DNA from 4 places in the Mixta mediterraneensis genome. Region 2 is predicted to be linked to each of the others. Evidence: predicted binding sites of a transcription regulator. Region 2 holds the regulator's gene; each other region holds the start of a gene.
The links. The regulator PhoB, encoded in region 2, activates phosphate uptake and scavenging genes when phosphate is short. The targets are predictions, from matches to a motif close to CTGTCATAAAACTGNCNNAT.

Region 1 (3,348 bases), on a different contig from region 2:
CTGGCGATTAAGCCCTTGCACTAAGGTAATTCGAAACACAAATGGCGCTTCTTTCTTTACTTTACATTTTTTGGTTACCGTTCCCAGCATTGGCACGCCAGCGCCCAGGCCGTGGATAAATTCATCCGTCACCGGCTTGTTAACTGTGACCAGATATTCTTTTTCATGGTTGTTGCCTGCCCGCAGGATTTTGTTCACTAAATCGCCATGATTGGTCAGTAAAATCAGACCCTGTGACTCTTTATCCAGCCGTCCGACAGGAAAGACACGTTTACTGTGATTAACGAAATCAACGATATTATCTCGTTCACCGTCTTCCGTCGTGCTGACGATACCAACCGGTTTATTCAGCGCGATCAGCACTAAATCTTCTTCATCACGCGGCTCGATAAGCTGACCATTCACCTTCACTACATCCCCGACAGCGACCTGATCGCCAATCACCGCCCGTTTACCGTTAATAAAAACATTTCCCTGTTCGATATAACGATCGGCATCACGACGAGAACAAATGCCGCTCTCGCTAATGTATTTGTTAAGACGAATAGATGAGTTAGTCAGCATGATGCCTCCATAAAATAAATTAGAGCGCCTGCGCGCAAGCCCAGGCTGAACTCCACGCCCACTGGAAGTTATAGCCGCCCAGCCAGCCAGTGACGTCCACGACTTCACCGATAAAGAACAATCCCGGCACGTCTCGCGCTTCCATAGTTTTAGAAGAAAGCTGCGTAGTATCTACGCCGCCGAGCGTGACTTCAGCGGTACGATAGCCTTCGGTGCCGTTTGGCTGCACGCGCCATTCGTGTAGCGTTTGTACCAGTCCGGCCTGCTGTTTACTGTTAAGCTGTTTCAGGCTGACGTCCGGCACTATTTTCATCTCTTGCAAGATCTCGACTAAACGCTTAGGCAGCAGTTTCGCCAGGCTGTTTTTCAGGCTGAGATTGGGATGCGCCTCGCGCTGCACATTAATAAATGCGTCCAGATCGCTGGCAGGCGACAAATTAATAGTGACGAATTCGCCTGGCTGCCAGTAACTTGAAATTTGTAGCACCGCCGGGCCGGATAAGCCGCGATGGGTGAACAGCATCGCTTCTTTAAACAGCGTGCCATCCTGCGCTTTAATGGTGGTATCCAACGCAACGCCGGAAAGCGTTTGTAATTGCGCCAGTAGCGGCTTGTGCAACGTAAAGGGCACCAGCGCTGCACGGGTGGGGAACACAGTGAGGCCAAACTGCTCCGCAATTTTATAGCCGAATGGCGACGCGCCCAGACCCGGCATAGACAGCCCGCCGCTGGCGACCACCAGTTTTCCAGCCTGCACGGCGCCATCACTCAATTGCAACATATAACCGGCTTCATTGCGGTTCACGCTCAGCACCTCCGAGCGCAGACGCAGCGAAACCCGTCCTTTTTCACACTCCTTCAGCAACAGCCCGACAATCTGTTGTGCCGAATCATCGCAAAACAGCTGACCCAGCGTTTTTTCATGCCAGGCGATGCCGTGCTTATTTACCAGATCGATGAAATCCCATTGGGTATAACGCGCCAGGGCGGATTTACAAAAATGAGGATTATGCGACAGATATGCCGCAGCTTCGGTATAAAGATTAGTGAAATTACAGCGGCCTCCGCCAGACATCAAAATCTTGCGTCCCGGCTTTTTGCCATTATCCAGCAGCAGAACGCGGCGGCCCCGAAGGCCAGCCTGCGCGGCACAGAACAAGCCTGCGGCCCCGGCGCCAACGATGATAACGTCAAATTGTTCCACTGCTACTTATCCCGCTTTATCAGAAAGGCGCAGATTGTAGTGATCTGCTCACTCCGACGCCAGTGTCAAAAAACCACCGTAAATATGTCATATTATAACTGATTAATTTTTAGGAAATTTTCTTTGATCCCGACAGGTAAATTACAACTTTCCCACAAATTAAAGCTATATTTCTCTTTCCCATACAGCATGTTGTCGCGGATAATGCGCCGCGTTCATGTCCTCCCAAAATGGCGTAACGCTTATGCTACATCTGTTTGCTGGCCTGGATCTTAGTACCGGCCTGTTATTGGTTCTTGCTCTGCTGTTTGTATTGTTTTACGAAGCAATCAATGGTTTTCACGACACGGCTAACGCAGTTGCGACGGTCATTTATACCCGCGCCATGCGGGCCCAGCTTGCTGTAGTGATGGCAGGCGTATTTAATTTCTTTGGCGTATTGCTCGGTGGTTTGAGCGTTGCCTACGCCATTGTTCATATGCTGCCTACCGATCTGTTATTGAATGTTGGATCGGCCCACGGTCTAGCCATGGTGTTTTCTATGCTGTTGGCGGCGATCATCTGGAATCTTGGCACCTGGTATTTAGGGCTGCCTGCCTCCAGTTCTCATACCTTAATTGGCGCGATTATCGGTATCGGTCTCACCAATGCGTTGATGAACGGTACTTCCGTGGTTGATGCGCTCAATATCCCGAAAGTGATCAACATTTTTCTGTCCCTGATTCTGTCGCCGATTGTTGGTCTGATCATCGCGGGTAGTTTGATTTTCATCCTGCGTCGTTACTGGAGCAGCACTAAAAAACGTGCGCGTATCCATATGACACCTGCTGACCGTGAAAAGATTGATGGCAAAAAAAAGCCGCCATTCTGGACCCGTATCGCCCTGATTATTTCCGCCATTGGCGTGAGCTATTCACATGGTGCTAATGATGGCCAAAAAGGCATCGGTCTGATTATGCTGGTTCTGATTGGTGTGGCACCGGCGGGCTTCGTGGTAAATATGAGCGCTTCCGGTTATGACATTACACGTACCCGCGATGCCATTAATCACCTCGAACAGTATTACCGCCAGCACAATGAGTCGCCGACGCACATCGTTCAGATGGCACCGCCTGTTCTGCCTACGCCAGAAGAAGTGCCGTCAGGCCCGCAGCAGTTCCATTGCGACAGCGCACGTGCGCTGCAAGCGGTGCAGCATGCGCAAGGATTGCTGAATAATCTGCAAAGCTATGACCAGCTGTCCGTTGATCAACGCAGCCAGATGCGTCGCCTGCTGTTATGTATTTCAGATACGGCGGATAAAACGGCGAAGCTGCCTGAAACCACCGCGGATGACCAACGCTTCCTCAACAAGCTGAAAAGCGATCTGCTCGGCACCATTGAGTATGCGCCAGTGTGGATTATCGTGGCGGTTGCTGTCGCGTTAGGCACGGGAACGATGATTGGCTGGCGTCGTGTGGCCACGACCATCGGTGAGAAAATTGGTAAAAAAGGCATGACTTACGCGCAAGGGATGTCGGCGCAGGTCACTGCTGCGCTGTCAATTGGGATTGCCAGTTATACTGGCATGCCGGTTTCCA
Region 2 (3,348 bases):
GCTCGGCTCATTGCCCCAATCTGAGCGGCTCCCGCAGCCAGCGCAGTAGGTGCGGTAGACGAACCGGATGCCTGCACCTGCACATTGACGCCTGGCGCCTGACGGCTGAAACCCTCCCCCCATAACGTCATTAAATAACCGAGGGTGTCTGAACCGACACTGCTTAAATTGCCGGAAAGCGTACCCGGCTGTGCCTGGGTTACCGCAGGCAGCAAAAACAAGAGGGAGCAAAGAAACGTGCGCATGAGAAGGTCCCTTAACCGTTAATGAACGGCATTCTCCTGCATCCCGACGCTGACAATCAACCTTGGTGCCAGCGTAAAGGTAAAGCAGGTTTCCTGGTAAGGGATGCTGGTGATGTCCAGCCGTGCGTTGTGATGGCTGAGCGCATGTTTAACAATAGCTAATCCTAAACCGCTGCCGCCGGTGGCACGCGAACGCGCTTTATCAACCCGATAGAAACGCTCAGTCAAACGCGGCAGGTGTTCTGGCGGAATGCCCGGCCCGTTATCGCACACTTTGAATATCGCGCCTTGCGGGCCGCGCAACCAGCTAATATCAATGCGCGTGCCGTCCGGTGTATGGTTAACCGCGTTGTACACCAGATTAGAGATAGCGCTGCGTAGCTGTTCATCGTTGCCAAACACTTTCAGATGCGGATCGGTGTGAAAATGGATCTCGTGACGCCCGGCGCTCAGGGTTTCAGCCTCACGTTGTAGCAGTTTGAGCATTATCGGCACATCGACTTTTTCTTTCATATCGATGACTGGCGCAGCTTCAATGCGCGACAGCGTTAACAATTGTTTCACCAGGCTGTCCACACGGCGCGTCTGCTCTGACATGGTATGCAACGCCTTGCCACGCGATTTTTCGTTCATCACCGAATCGTTCATCATTTCCAGATAACCTTGCAGCACCGTTAATGGTGTGCGCAGTTCGTGACTCACGTTAGCAAAGAAATTACGTCGCGCGCCTTCCAGCTGATGCATTTGCGTTACATCACGCGCCACCGTCAGCCACTGGCCTTCGCTGTACGGCATGACGCGAAATTCCATATGATGCTGATTATTTAGCACCAGCGTCAGGGGTTTATCAAAATCGCATTTACGAATATAGCGGGAAAATTCGGGGTAACGCAGCAGGTTAAGGATGTTCTGCCCGTTATCTTCCGGCCAGCGCAGGCCCAGGTGTTGCTGCGCTAAGCCATTACACCAGAAGATGGTGCCTTCTTCGGTAGTCAGAATGACCGCATCCGGTAGCGACTCCGCACCGCTGCGAAAGCGCTTGATCAGGCTGCCTAACTCCCGGCGCCGTCGTCGGTTACGCAGCTGCATCTGATATAACCCATAAAACAGCGGCTCCCAACTGGCGCGCCCGGTGGGCGGCGTCATGGTGCGATCTAGCCATAACCAGTGCGACAGGCGCATCAAATTATGAAAATGCCACCCCAATAGCGCCAGTACGCTGAACAACAGCCACCACGGTAAATAGCCGAATAGCAGGCCGAGAATCAGCGCAGGCAGACACGCCAATACCAGTTCTGACAGTAATCTCTTCCAGGAGAGGCGTTCCAGCACGGTTAAGGCTCCGTTTAGTAGCGGGCAGAGAAACGATAACCTGTTCCGCGGACGGTTTGCACCATGCGATCGTGCCCGGAGACTTCCAGCGCTTTACGTAAACGGCGAATGTGAACATCAACGGTGCGATCTTCAACATAAACATTGGTGCCCCAAACGTGGTTCAGCAGCTGTTCACGGCTGTAGACCCGTTCCGGGTGAGTCATAAAGAAATGCAATAACTTATATTCAGTCGGTCCCATTTCCAGCGGGGTCGCTTCCGACATAACGCGATGCGATGAAGGATCCAGACTTAGCCCCTGCATCTCAATTATCTCTTCCACCGCCATTGGTGAAATACGGCGCATTACCGCTTTAATACGCGCCATAAGTTCTTTCGGCGAAAATGGCTTAGTGACGTAATCATCAGCACCTACTTCCAGGCCGCGAACGCGATCCTCCTCTTCACCACGTGCTGTCAACATCATTACCGGGATGTCGCGCGTCATTGCTTCGCGTTTCAGATGCTTAATAAATTGTATGCCGCTGCCGCCGGGCAACATCCAGTCCAGCAGAATTAAATCTGGCCAGGGTTCAATCAGTTTCCCGACCGCGCTGTCATAATCTTCCGCCTCAATTGGCTGATAGTCGTTCTGCTCCAGGACAAAACACAACATTTCACGGATGGGGGCTTCATCTTCCACAACCAAAATGCGCTTAGCCATTAGTACTCCTGCTGATATGACGGCTTCTTGATATTTGCGGCGCCATTATGCGTCAGATTTGTGACACTTTTATGAAAAACATAGCCCGTTAAACAAGGCTTTAATAGCCATTTATGACAATAACGCGGCATTTTTTCTTTTTGGTCACCGTCGCGCATTTATCGAAAATTTTTTGTGCAGCCGTCAGCGGACACCTGCATCTTTAAACATGATGGGTATAATCGCCGTGCGATTTGTTACGGCAGGGAGTTTTATGCGCATCATTCATACTGCGGACTGGCATCTGGGGCAGTTCTTTTATAATAAAAGCCGGGCAGCTGAACATCAGGCTTTCCTTGACTGGCTGCTGGTAAATATTGAGCAGCACCAGGTCGATGCGCTGATTGTGGCGGGTGATCTGTTTGATACCGGGACACCGCCGAGCTATGCCCGTGAAATGTTTAATCGCTTTGTGGTGGCGCTGCAACCCAGTGGCTGCCAACTGGTTGTGCTGGCTGGCAACCACGATTCGGTTGCTACGCTGAATGAATCACGCGAACTACTCGCCTGCCTGAATACCCGTGTGATCGCAACGCCGCAGGGCAACGACGATGTGCTGGTGCTAAATACGCGACGCGGCGAGCCGGGCGCGCTGCTATGCGCTATCCCTTATCTGCGTCCGCGCGACATCATGCGCAGTCGGGCCGGTCAGTCGGGCCGTGAGAAACAAATCAGCCTGTTAGAAGCCATTTCGGAACATTATCAACGTCGCTTTAGCGCCGCACAGGCACATGCGCTGTCATTACCCATTATCGCAACAGGCCATCTCACCACCGTGGGCGTGAGTAAAAGCGAGTCGGTACGTGATATTTATATCGGCACCTTAGATGCCTTCCCCGCCTCCGCTTTTCCCGCCGCCGATTATATCGCATTAGGCCACATTCATCGTGCTCAGCGCGTTGCCAATAGCGATCACATTCGCTATAGCGGTTCGCCGATCCCATTGAGTTTTGATGAGCTGGGCACGGAAAAAAGCGTATTTCTGCTCGATTTTTCACCTAACGGTTTGCAGAGCATTACGCCGCTGG
Region 3 (3,348 bases), on a different contig from region 2:
ACTGTTCAAGCTCAGCACGCGCCTGCAATTCAATCGTTGTCATGAGCGCGCTCCTTCACTTTTTGCCAGACGCATAATCATCAGCTTCGAAAATGCCAGCACAATAAAGGTGATAACAAACAGGATCAGCCCCAGCTCCATCAGAGCAGCGACGTGTACGCCCGATTCCGCTTCAGCGAATTCGTTTGCTAACGCTGAGGTGATACTGTTGCCTGGCATGAACAGCGATGCGCTGTCGAGTTGGTAGGTGTTGCCGATGATAAATGTCACCGCCATGGTTTCACCCAGCGCGCGGCCCAGCCCTAACATAACACCGCCAATCACGCCGTTTTTGGTGAACGGCAACACGATACGCCAGATCACTTCCCAGGTTGTACAGCCGATGCCGTAAGCAGACTCTTTCATCATCACCGGCGTTTGCTCGAATACGTCGCGCATTACCGAGGCGATGTAAGGAATAATCATGATGGCAAGGATTACCCCTGCGGCGAGGATACCAATACCGAAAGCCGGGCCGGAGAACAGCTCGCCAATAAATGGAATAGCGGACAGCACCTCACCGACGGGCGTCTGGAAGTATTCTGCGAACAGCGGGGCGAAAACAAATAATCCCCACATGCCGTAAACAATACTCGGAATGGCCGCCAGCAGCTCAATGGCAGTACCGAGCGGACGGCGCAGCCAGTTCGGCGACAGTTCCGTCAGGAATAACGCAATCCCAAAACTCACCGGAACCGCAATAATCAGCGCAATAACAGACGTTACGATGGTGCCGTAAATCGGTACCAGCGCACCAAATTGTTCGTTTGGCGCATCCCAGGTTTTGGTCCATAAAAAAGAGAAACCAAATTTCTGCATGCCTGGCCAGGAGGAGAAAATCAGGGAGACGATGATGCCGCCCATCAGCAGCAGCACAATGAGCGCGGACAGTTTGACCAGCGCGCCAAAAATTCTGTCGCCTTGTTTGCCTGGGGCTTTGAATGCCGGCTTCGTTGCAGCCATAGAAGTCTCAGTCTTCAGAGGTTATCAGGGCGGCTTAACTCCGCCCAGGATGTCTGAACAAATCGGGTGTCGGGTCAGGGTCGTTCACTTACTGGTAAAGCGCTTTGCCAGAATCAGCTTTGATGTTGGCTTTCCAGGCAGAACGGATCTGCTCGGTTACGCTGTCAGGCAACGTTGCGTAATCCAGGCTGGTGGCTGTTTTTCCGCCGTTTTTGTACGCCCAGTCGAAGAACTTCAGCACTTCGCTACCTTTACTGGCATTCGCCTGATCTTTGTAAACCAGAATGAAGGTGGTGGAAGAGATCGGCCATGCATTTTCGCCTTTCTGGAAGGTCAGGTCCTGCGCAAAAGATTTGCTCCAGTCTGCACCCTTAGCTGCGTTGCTGAAGCTGGTTTCGCCTGGCTCAACGGCTTTGCCATCGGCATCCATCAGCCTGGTGTAAGTCAGGTTATTCTGTTTGGCATAAGCATACTCAACGTAACCGATTGAACCTGGCAGACGCTGCACGAATGCTGCTACACCGTCGTTACCTTTACCGCCCAGACCGGTCGGCCAGTTAACGGTATTGCCTTTACCAATTTTGCTGTTCCACTCTTCATTCACTTTCGCCAGGTAGCTGGTGAAAACAAATGACGTGCCGGAACCGTCAGCACGGCGAACCACGTTAATGTTAGTTGCAGGCAGTTTTACGTCAGGGTTCAGCTTAACGATCGCAGGATCGTTCCACTTTTTGATGTTGCCCAGATAGATGTCGCCTACGGTTTTGCCATCCAGCGTCAGTTCGCCAGATTTAATACCCGGCAGGTTAACCGCCAGCACAACACCGCCGATCACGGTTGGAAACTGGAACAGGCCATTTTTTTGCAGGTCTTCATCTTTCAGGGGTGCATCTGACGCGCCAAAATCGACGGTTTTAGCGATGATCTGTTTTACGCCGCCAGAAGAACCAATGCCCTGGTAGTTGATTTTGCTACCTGTGGCTTGCTGATATTCTGCTGCCCACTTGGCATAAACCGGCGCCGGGAATGTCCCGCCTGCGCCAGTCAGATCGGTGGCTGCATAAGCAGATACCGCGCTTACGACGAAGGTGGCGGCAAGAATTCGGGCTACGGTGCTACGCATCAGTGTCATGTTCCCTCCAGGGGAGTTTATCTCAGGCTCAAAGCCGTTTTAGAAAGAGTCAGTGATTGCTGCAGGAGGGAAAATAGGACAGTTTGATGACAGCTAAATGTAGAAAATATGACAGTTGTATGACAGCGCGTAAAACTGAAGCGGGCCCTTACCGGGCCCGTTTTTTTATTCCACCGTAACCGATTTTGCCAGGTTACGCGGTTGGTCAACGTCAGTGCCTTTAATCAGCGCGACATGATAAGAGAGTAACTGCAACGGAACGGTGTAGAAGATGGGTGCAATGACCTCTTCTACATGCGGAAGTGGGATAATTTTCATCCCTTCGCTGTCACTGAAACCGGCATCCTGATCGGCAAATACATACAGCAAACCGCCGCGGGCGCGCACTTCTTCAATATTCGACTTCAGCTTTTCCAGCAGTTCATTGTTCGGCGCCACGACGATAACCGGCATATCAGCATCAATTAGCGCCAGCGGGCCGTGCTTCAGTTCGCCCGCCGCGTAAGCTTCCGCATGAATGTAGGAGATCTCTTTGAGTTTCAGCGCCCCTTCCATGGCAATGGGATATTGATCACCACGACCGAGGAACAGCGCGTGATGCTTATCAGAGAAACCTTCCGCGAGATTTTCAATCAGCGTATCCTGCGCCAGCATCTGTTCGATGCGACCTGGCAGCGCCTGTAAACCGTGCACAATGTTATGCTCAATTTCAGTCGCCATACCATTCAGACGTCCCAGTTTCGCCACCAGCATCAGCAATACCGTGAGCTGCGTAGTAAAGGCTTTGGTGGACGCCACACCGATTTCTGTGCCCGCTTTGGTCATCAGCGCTAAATCGGATTCACGCACCAGCGAAGAACCCGCCACATTGCATATCGCCAGCGAGCCGAGGTAACCCAGCTCTTTAGACAGGCGCAACGCCGCCAGCGTATCAGCGGTTTCACCGGATTGTGACAAGGTAATGAGCAGGCTGTTTTTACGCACCGCCGATTTGCGGTAGCGGAATTCAGAGGCAATTTCTACATCACACGGAATAGCAGCCAGCGATTCAAACCAGTAACGCGCTACCATACCGGAATTGTATGAAGTCCCACAGGCAATGATCTGAATGTGCTCAACCTGGCTCAACAGCGTTTCGGCCTGCGCCCCCAGCTCGCTGAGATCGACTTCGCTGTGGCTAAAACGACCGGTTAAGGTGTTTTTGATCGCTATCG
Region 4 (3,348 bases), on a different contig from region 2:
TCTTTTTCAGTCAATTCTAATAAATTAACTGATTGAAATAACTGGCTATTTGAGAATAAGCGGATGTAACTTTAATGCCGGATTACGCAAATTCTTTGGCGTCAGGTAAAATTAGAGTTGCAAACCCACACGAAGATGATGCAATTTAATCCTTAAGCGTAATCAGACGTGTTGATGTATCACACTGGAGTTCGCGCATGAGTCGAACCTTATACGGACAGTTAAATTTAGTCACCTTATCGCAAGCCGTTGCGAGGGGATTTTTCCCCTTGAACTCCATCCCTTCAAACGTATTTCACGCCAAATCGAACTCTTTATTACCCGGTATACAGCAGAGCTGTCGTGCTGCTGTATCTCCATTCTCATGGCTCATCACGGCTTACAAGGAAGCCAAACAAAACCTCTAAAGCGTTCACGTAATCGCAATGGATCAACAACCCTGCGGGAAATGAAACCAACTGTAAGGTGCCACTATGGGAAGACAGAAAGCAGTGATCAAAGCGCGTCGAGAAGCAAGACGAGTGCTTCGCAATGACTCTCGCAGTCATCGTCAGCGTGAAGAAGAATCGGTCACTTCGCTGGTGCAAATGGGTGGGTTAGATTCGATTGGCATGGCGCGCGATGTGCGTGACCGGGCGCCGATTGAAGCTCGAAATGAAGCTCAGGCGCACTATCTCAACGCCATAGAAATGAAACAGCTGATCTTTGCAACCGGGGAAGCCGGCTGCGGTAAAACCTGGATCAGCGCTGCGAAAGCGGCTGAATCCCTGATTAATAAGGACATCGACAGGATTATTGTTACGCGCCCGGTGCTACAGGCGGATGAGGATCTGGGATTTCTTCCCGGCGACATCGCCGAGAAATTCGCTCCGTACTTCCGACCGGTTTACGACATTCTGGTTAAACGTCTTGGCGCATCTTTTATGCAATATTGTCTGCGTCCAGAAATCGCCAAGGTGGAGATTGCGCCCTTCGCTTATATGCGCGGACGCACCTTTGAAAATGCGGTAGTTATTCTGGATGAGGCGCAAAACGTTACCGCCGCGCAGATGAAAATGTTCCTGACACGCCTTGGCGAAAACGTCACGGTAATCGTTAACGGTGATATTACCCAGTGCGACTTGCCCGCTGGGGTGCCTTCCGGTCTCGCAGACGCGCTGGCGCGTTTCGAAGAGGACGAGATGGTTGGCATTGTCCGTTTCGGCAAAGAGGATTGTGTACGTTCAGCGCTCTGCCAGCGTACACTGCATGCTTACAGTTAATCTTTTACATTGATGACTCTAAAACCCGGCTTTGGCCGGGTTTTTTACGGCGGTCCTGCCGTTTTGTCGAACCCTGACGAGGGTTCTCACCCTCCCTCTCAGGAGAACAGGCATAAAAAATGCCTGAACGTGAATTCAGGCATTTCTCTGAAATTTATGGCGGTGAGGGAGGGATATACTCGCGCCGTCCCTGGCGCTCGCCCTGGGGGTGGCCCCCGGCCATGCAAAACGGCGGTCCTGCCGTTTTGTCGAACCCTGACGAGGATTCTCACCCTCCCTCTCAGGAGAACAGGCATAAAAAATGCCTGAACGTGAATTCAGGCATTTCTCTGAAATTTATGGCGGTGAGGGAGGGATTCGAACCCTCGATACGTTGCCGTATACACACTTTCCAGGCGTGCTCCTTCAGCCACTCGGACACCTCACCACAAATTTTTTGCTGACCTTGCTGGGTCAACGGGGCGCTACTATAGGGACCCGGCTGAAAACGGTCAAGCACTATTTTTCTCTTTTTTTCTATTCGTTTAAGCACTGAACGAATCGCTTTCGTGCTGCACAGGTTGCTGGTTTCGTCATCAAAATGAAATCAAGCTGACTTAAAACGCTCACCGAACTGTCGCAAACTTATTGCCTGAAACCCTTGGTAATTATTGTTAATAAGGAGTGACAGAATGAAACAGGCGCCGCTTTTTACCGTTTCCTTGCTCGTCAGTTTAATCGCCACGTCGGCCATCGCCAGGGCAGACGACTATAACCGTGCCGCTCACGGTGACCTCAGCCAGCATGGCGGTGCGCGTCGCCTGGCGGCCGATCAGACAGAAGCATTAAAGGCTTCATTACGTAATACCACGGCAAAAAACGTCATTTTGCTAATTGGTGATGGCATGGGTGATGCTGAAATCACCGCTGCGCGTAACGTAGCAGAAGGCGCAGGCGGTTTTTTTAAAGGGATTGATGCGCTGCCGCTGACCGGGCAATACACCCACTATTCATTAGATAAAAAAACGCACAAACCTAATTATGTCACTGACTCGGCTGCTTCCGCGACAGCATGGGCAACCGGCACCAAAAGCTATAACGGCGCGATTAGCGTAGATGTGAAGGGTGAAGATCAACAGTCCCTGCTGGAGCTGGCAAAAGCGGCCGGGAAGGCTACGGGTAACGTGACGACAGCAGAACTGCAGGACGCTACGCCAGCCGCACTGGTGGCACATGTGACGGCGCGTAAATGCTATGGTCCGGAAAAAACCAGCGAACTTTGTCCAGCCAACGCGTTAGAGCAGGATGGCAAAGGCTCGATCACCGAGCAGATGCTGAAAACCCGTCCTGACGTTACGCTGGGCGGTGGCAGCAAAAGTTTTGACGAAGTGGCAAAAGCCGGAAATTATCAAGGAAAAACGCTGAAGGAACAGGCGCAGGCGCTGGGTTATCAATGGGTTAATAACTGGCAGAGTCTTAACGCGATTAGCGTCGCTAATCAGCAAAAACCGCTGCTGGGGCTGTTTGCGTCGGGTAATATGCCGGTGCGCTGGCAAGGACCGAAAGCCAGTTACCACGGCAATCTGGACAAGCCGGTTGTAACCTGCGAAGTGAATAAAAATCGTCCGCTTGCTACGCCAACGCTGGCGCAGATGACCTCAAAGGCGATCGATCTTCTGAAGGACAATAAAAATGGATTTTTCTTACAGGTAGAGGGCGCATCGATTGATAAGCAGGATCATGCGGCGAACCCGTGCGGTCAAATTGGTGAAACGGTCGATCTGGATGAAGCGGTTCAACAGGCTCTGGCATTTGCACGCCAGGATGGCAATACGCTGGTGGTAGTCACTGCTGACCATGCGCACAGCAGCCAGATTGTCGAAAACGGTACGAAGGCGCCAGGCTTAACACAGGCATTGAACACCCGGGATGGCGCGGTAATGACAATCAGCTATGGCAACGCGGAAGGAGATTTTCAGGCGCACACCGGGTCACAGCTACGTGTTGCAGCTTATGGGCCGCATGCGGCAAATGTCGTGGGATTAACCGATCAAACCGATCTGTTCTTTACGCTACGTGATGCGATGGCGCTGAAGTAAAGGGAAGG

Region 1: a site for PhoB is predicted at 1,831-1,850, ahead of pitA (inorganic phosphate transporter PitA). Genes of this name have one in related genera too.
Region 3: a site for PhoB is predicted at 2,241-2,260, ahead of pstS (phosphate ABC transporter substrate-binding protein PstS). Genes of this name have one in related genera too.
Region 4: a site for PhoB is predicted at 1,865-1,884, ahead of phoA (alkaline phosphatase). Genes of this name have one in related genera too.

What each region holds. Positions count from the first base shown of each region.
Region 1 covers NZ_JASUAZ010000014.1:54,877-58,224, reverse strand. The annotation lists gene rluF (23S rRNA pseudouridine(2604) synthase RluF) at 1-564, opposite strand, end outside; gene QRY16_RS10895 (BaiN/RdsA family NAD(P)/FAD-dependent oxidoreductase) at 584-1,768, opposite strand; gene pitA (inorganic phosphate transporter PitA) at 2,013-3,348, shown strand, end outside.
Region 2 covers NZ_JASUAZ010000007.1:46,075-49,422, reverse strand. The annotation lists gene QRY16_RS06865 (PstS family phosphate ABC transporter substrate-binding protein) at 1-245, opposite strand, end outside; gene phoR (phosphate regulon sensor histidine kinase PhoR) at 264-1,577, opposite strand; gene phoB (phosphate response regulator transcription factor PhoB) at 1,592-2,281, opposite strand; gene sbcD (exonuclease subunit SbcD) at 2,535-3,348, shown strand, end outside.
Region 3 covers NZ_JASUAZ010000032.1:5,927-9,274, forward strand. The annotation lists gene pstA (phosphate ABC transporter permease PstA) at 1-43, opposite strand, end outside; gene pstC (phosphate ABC transporter permease PstC) at 40-1,002, opposite strand; gene pstS (phosphate ABC transporter substrate-binding protein PstS) at 1,091-2,134, opposite strand; gene glmS (glutamine--fructose-6-phosphate transaminase (isomerizing)) at 2,300-3,348, opposite strand, start outside.
Region 4 covers NZ_JASUAZ010000001.1:21,724-25,071, forward strand. The annotation lists gene phoH (phosphate starvation-inducible protein PhoH) at 474-1,262, shown strand; tRNA gene QRY16_RS00095 (tRNA-Ser) at 1,602-1,689, opposite strand; gene phoA (alkaline phosphatase) at 1,934-3,340, shown strand.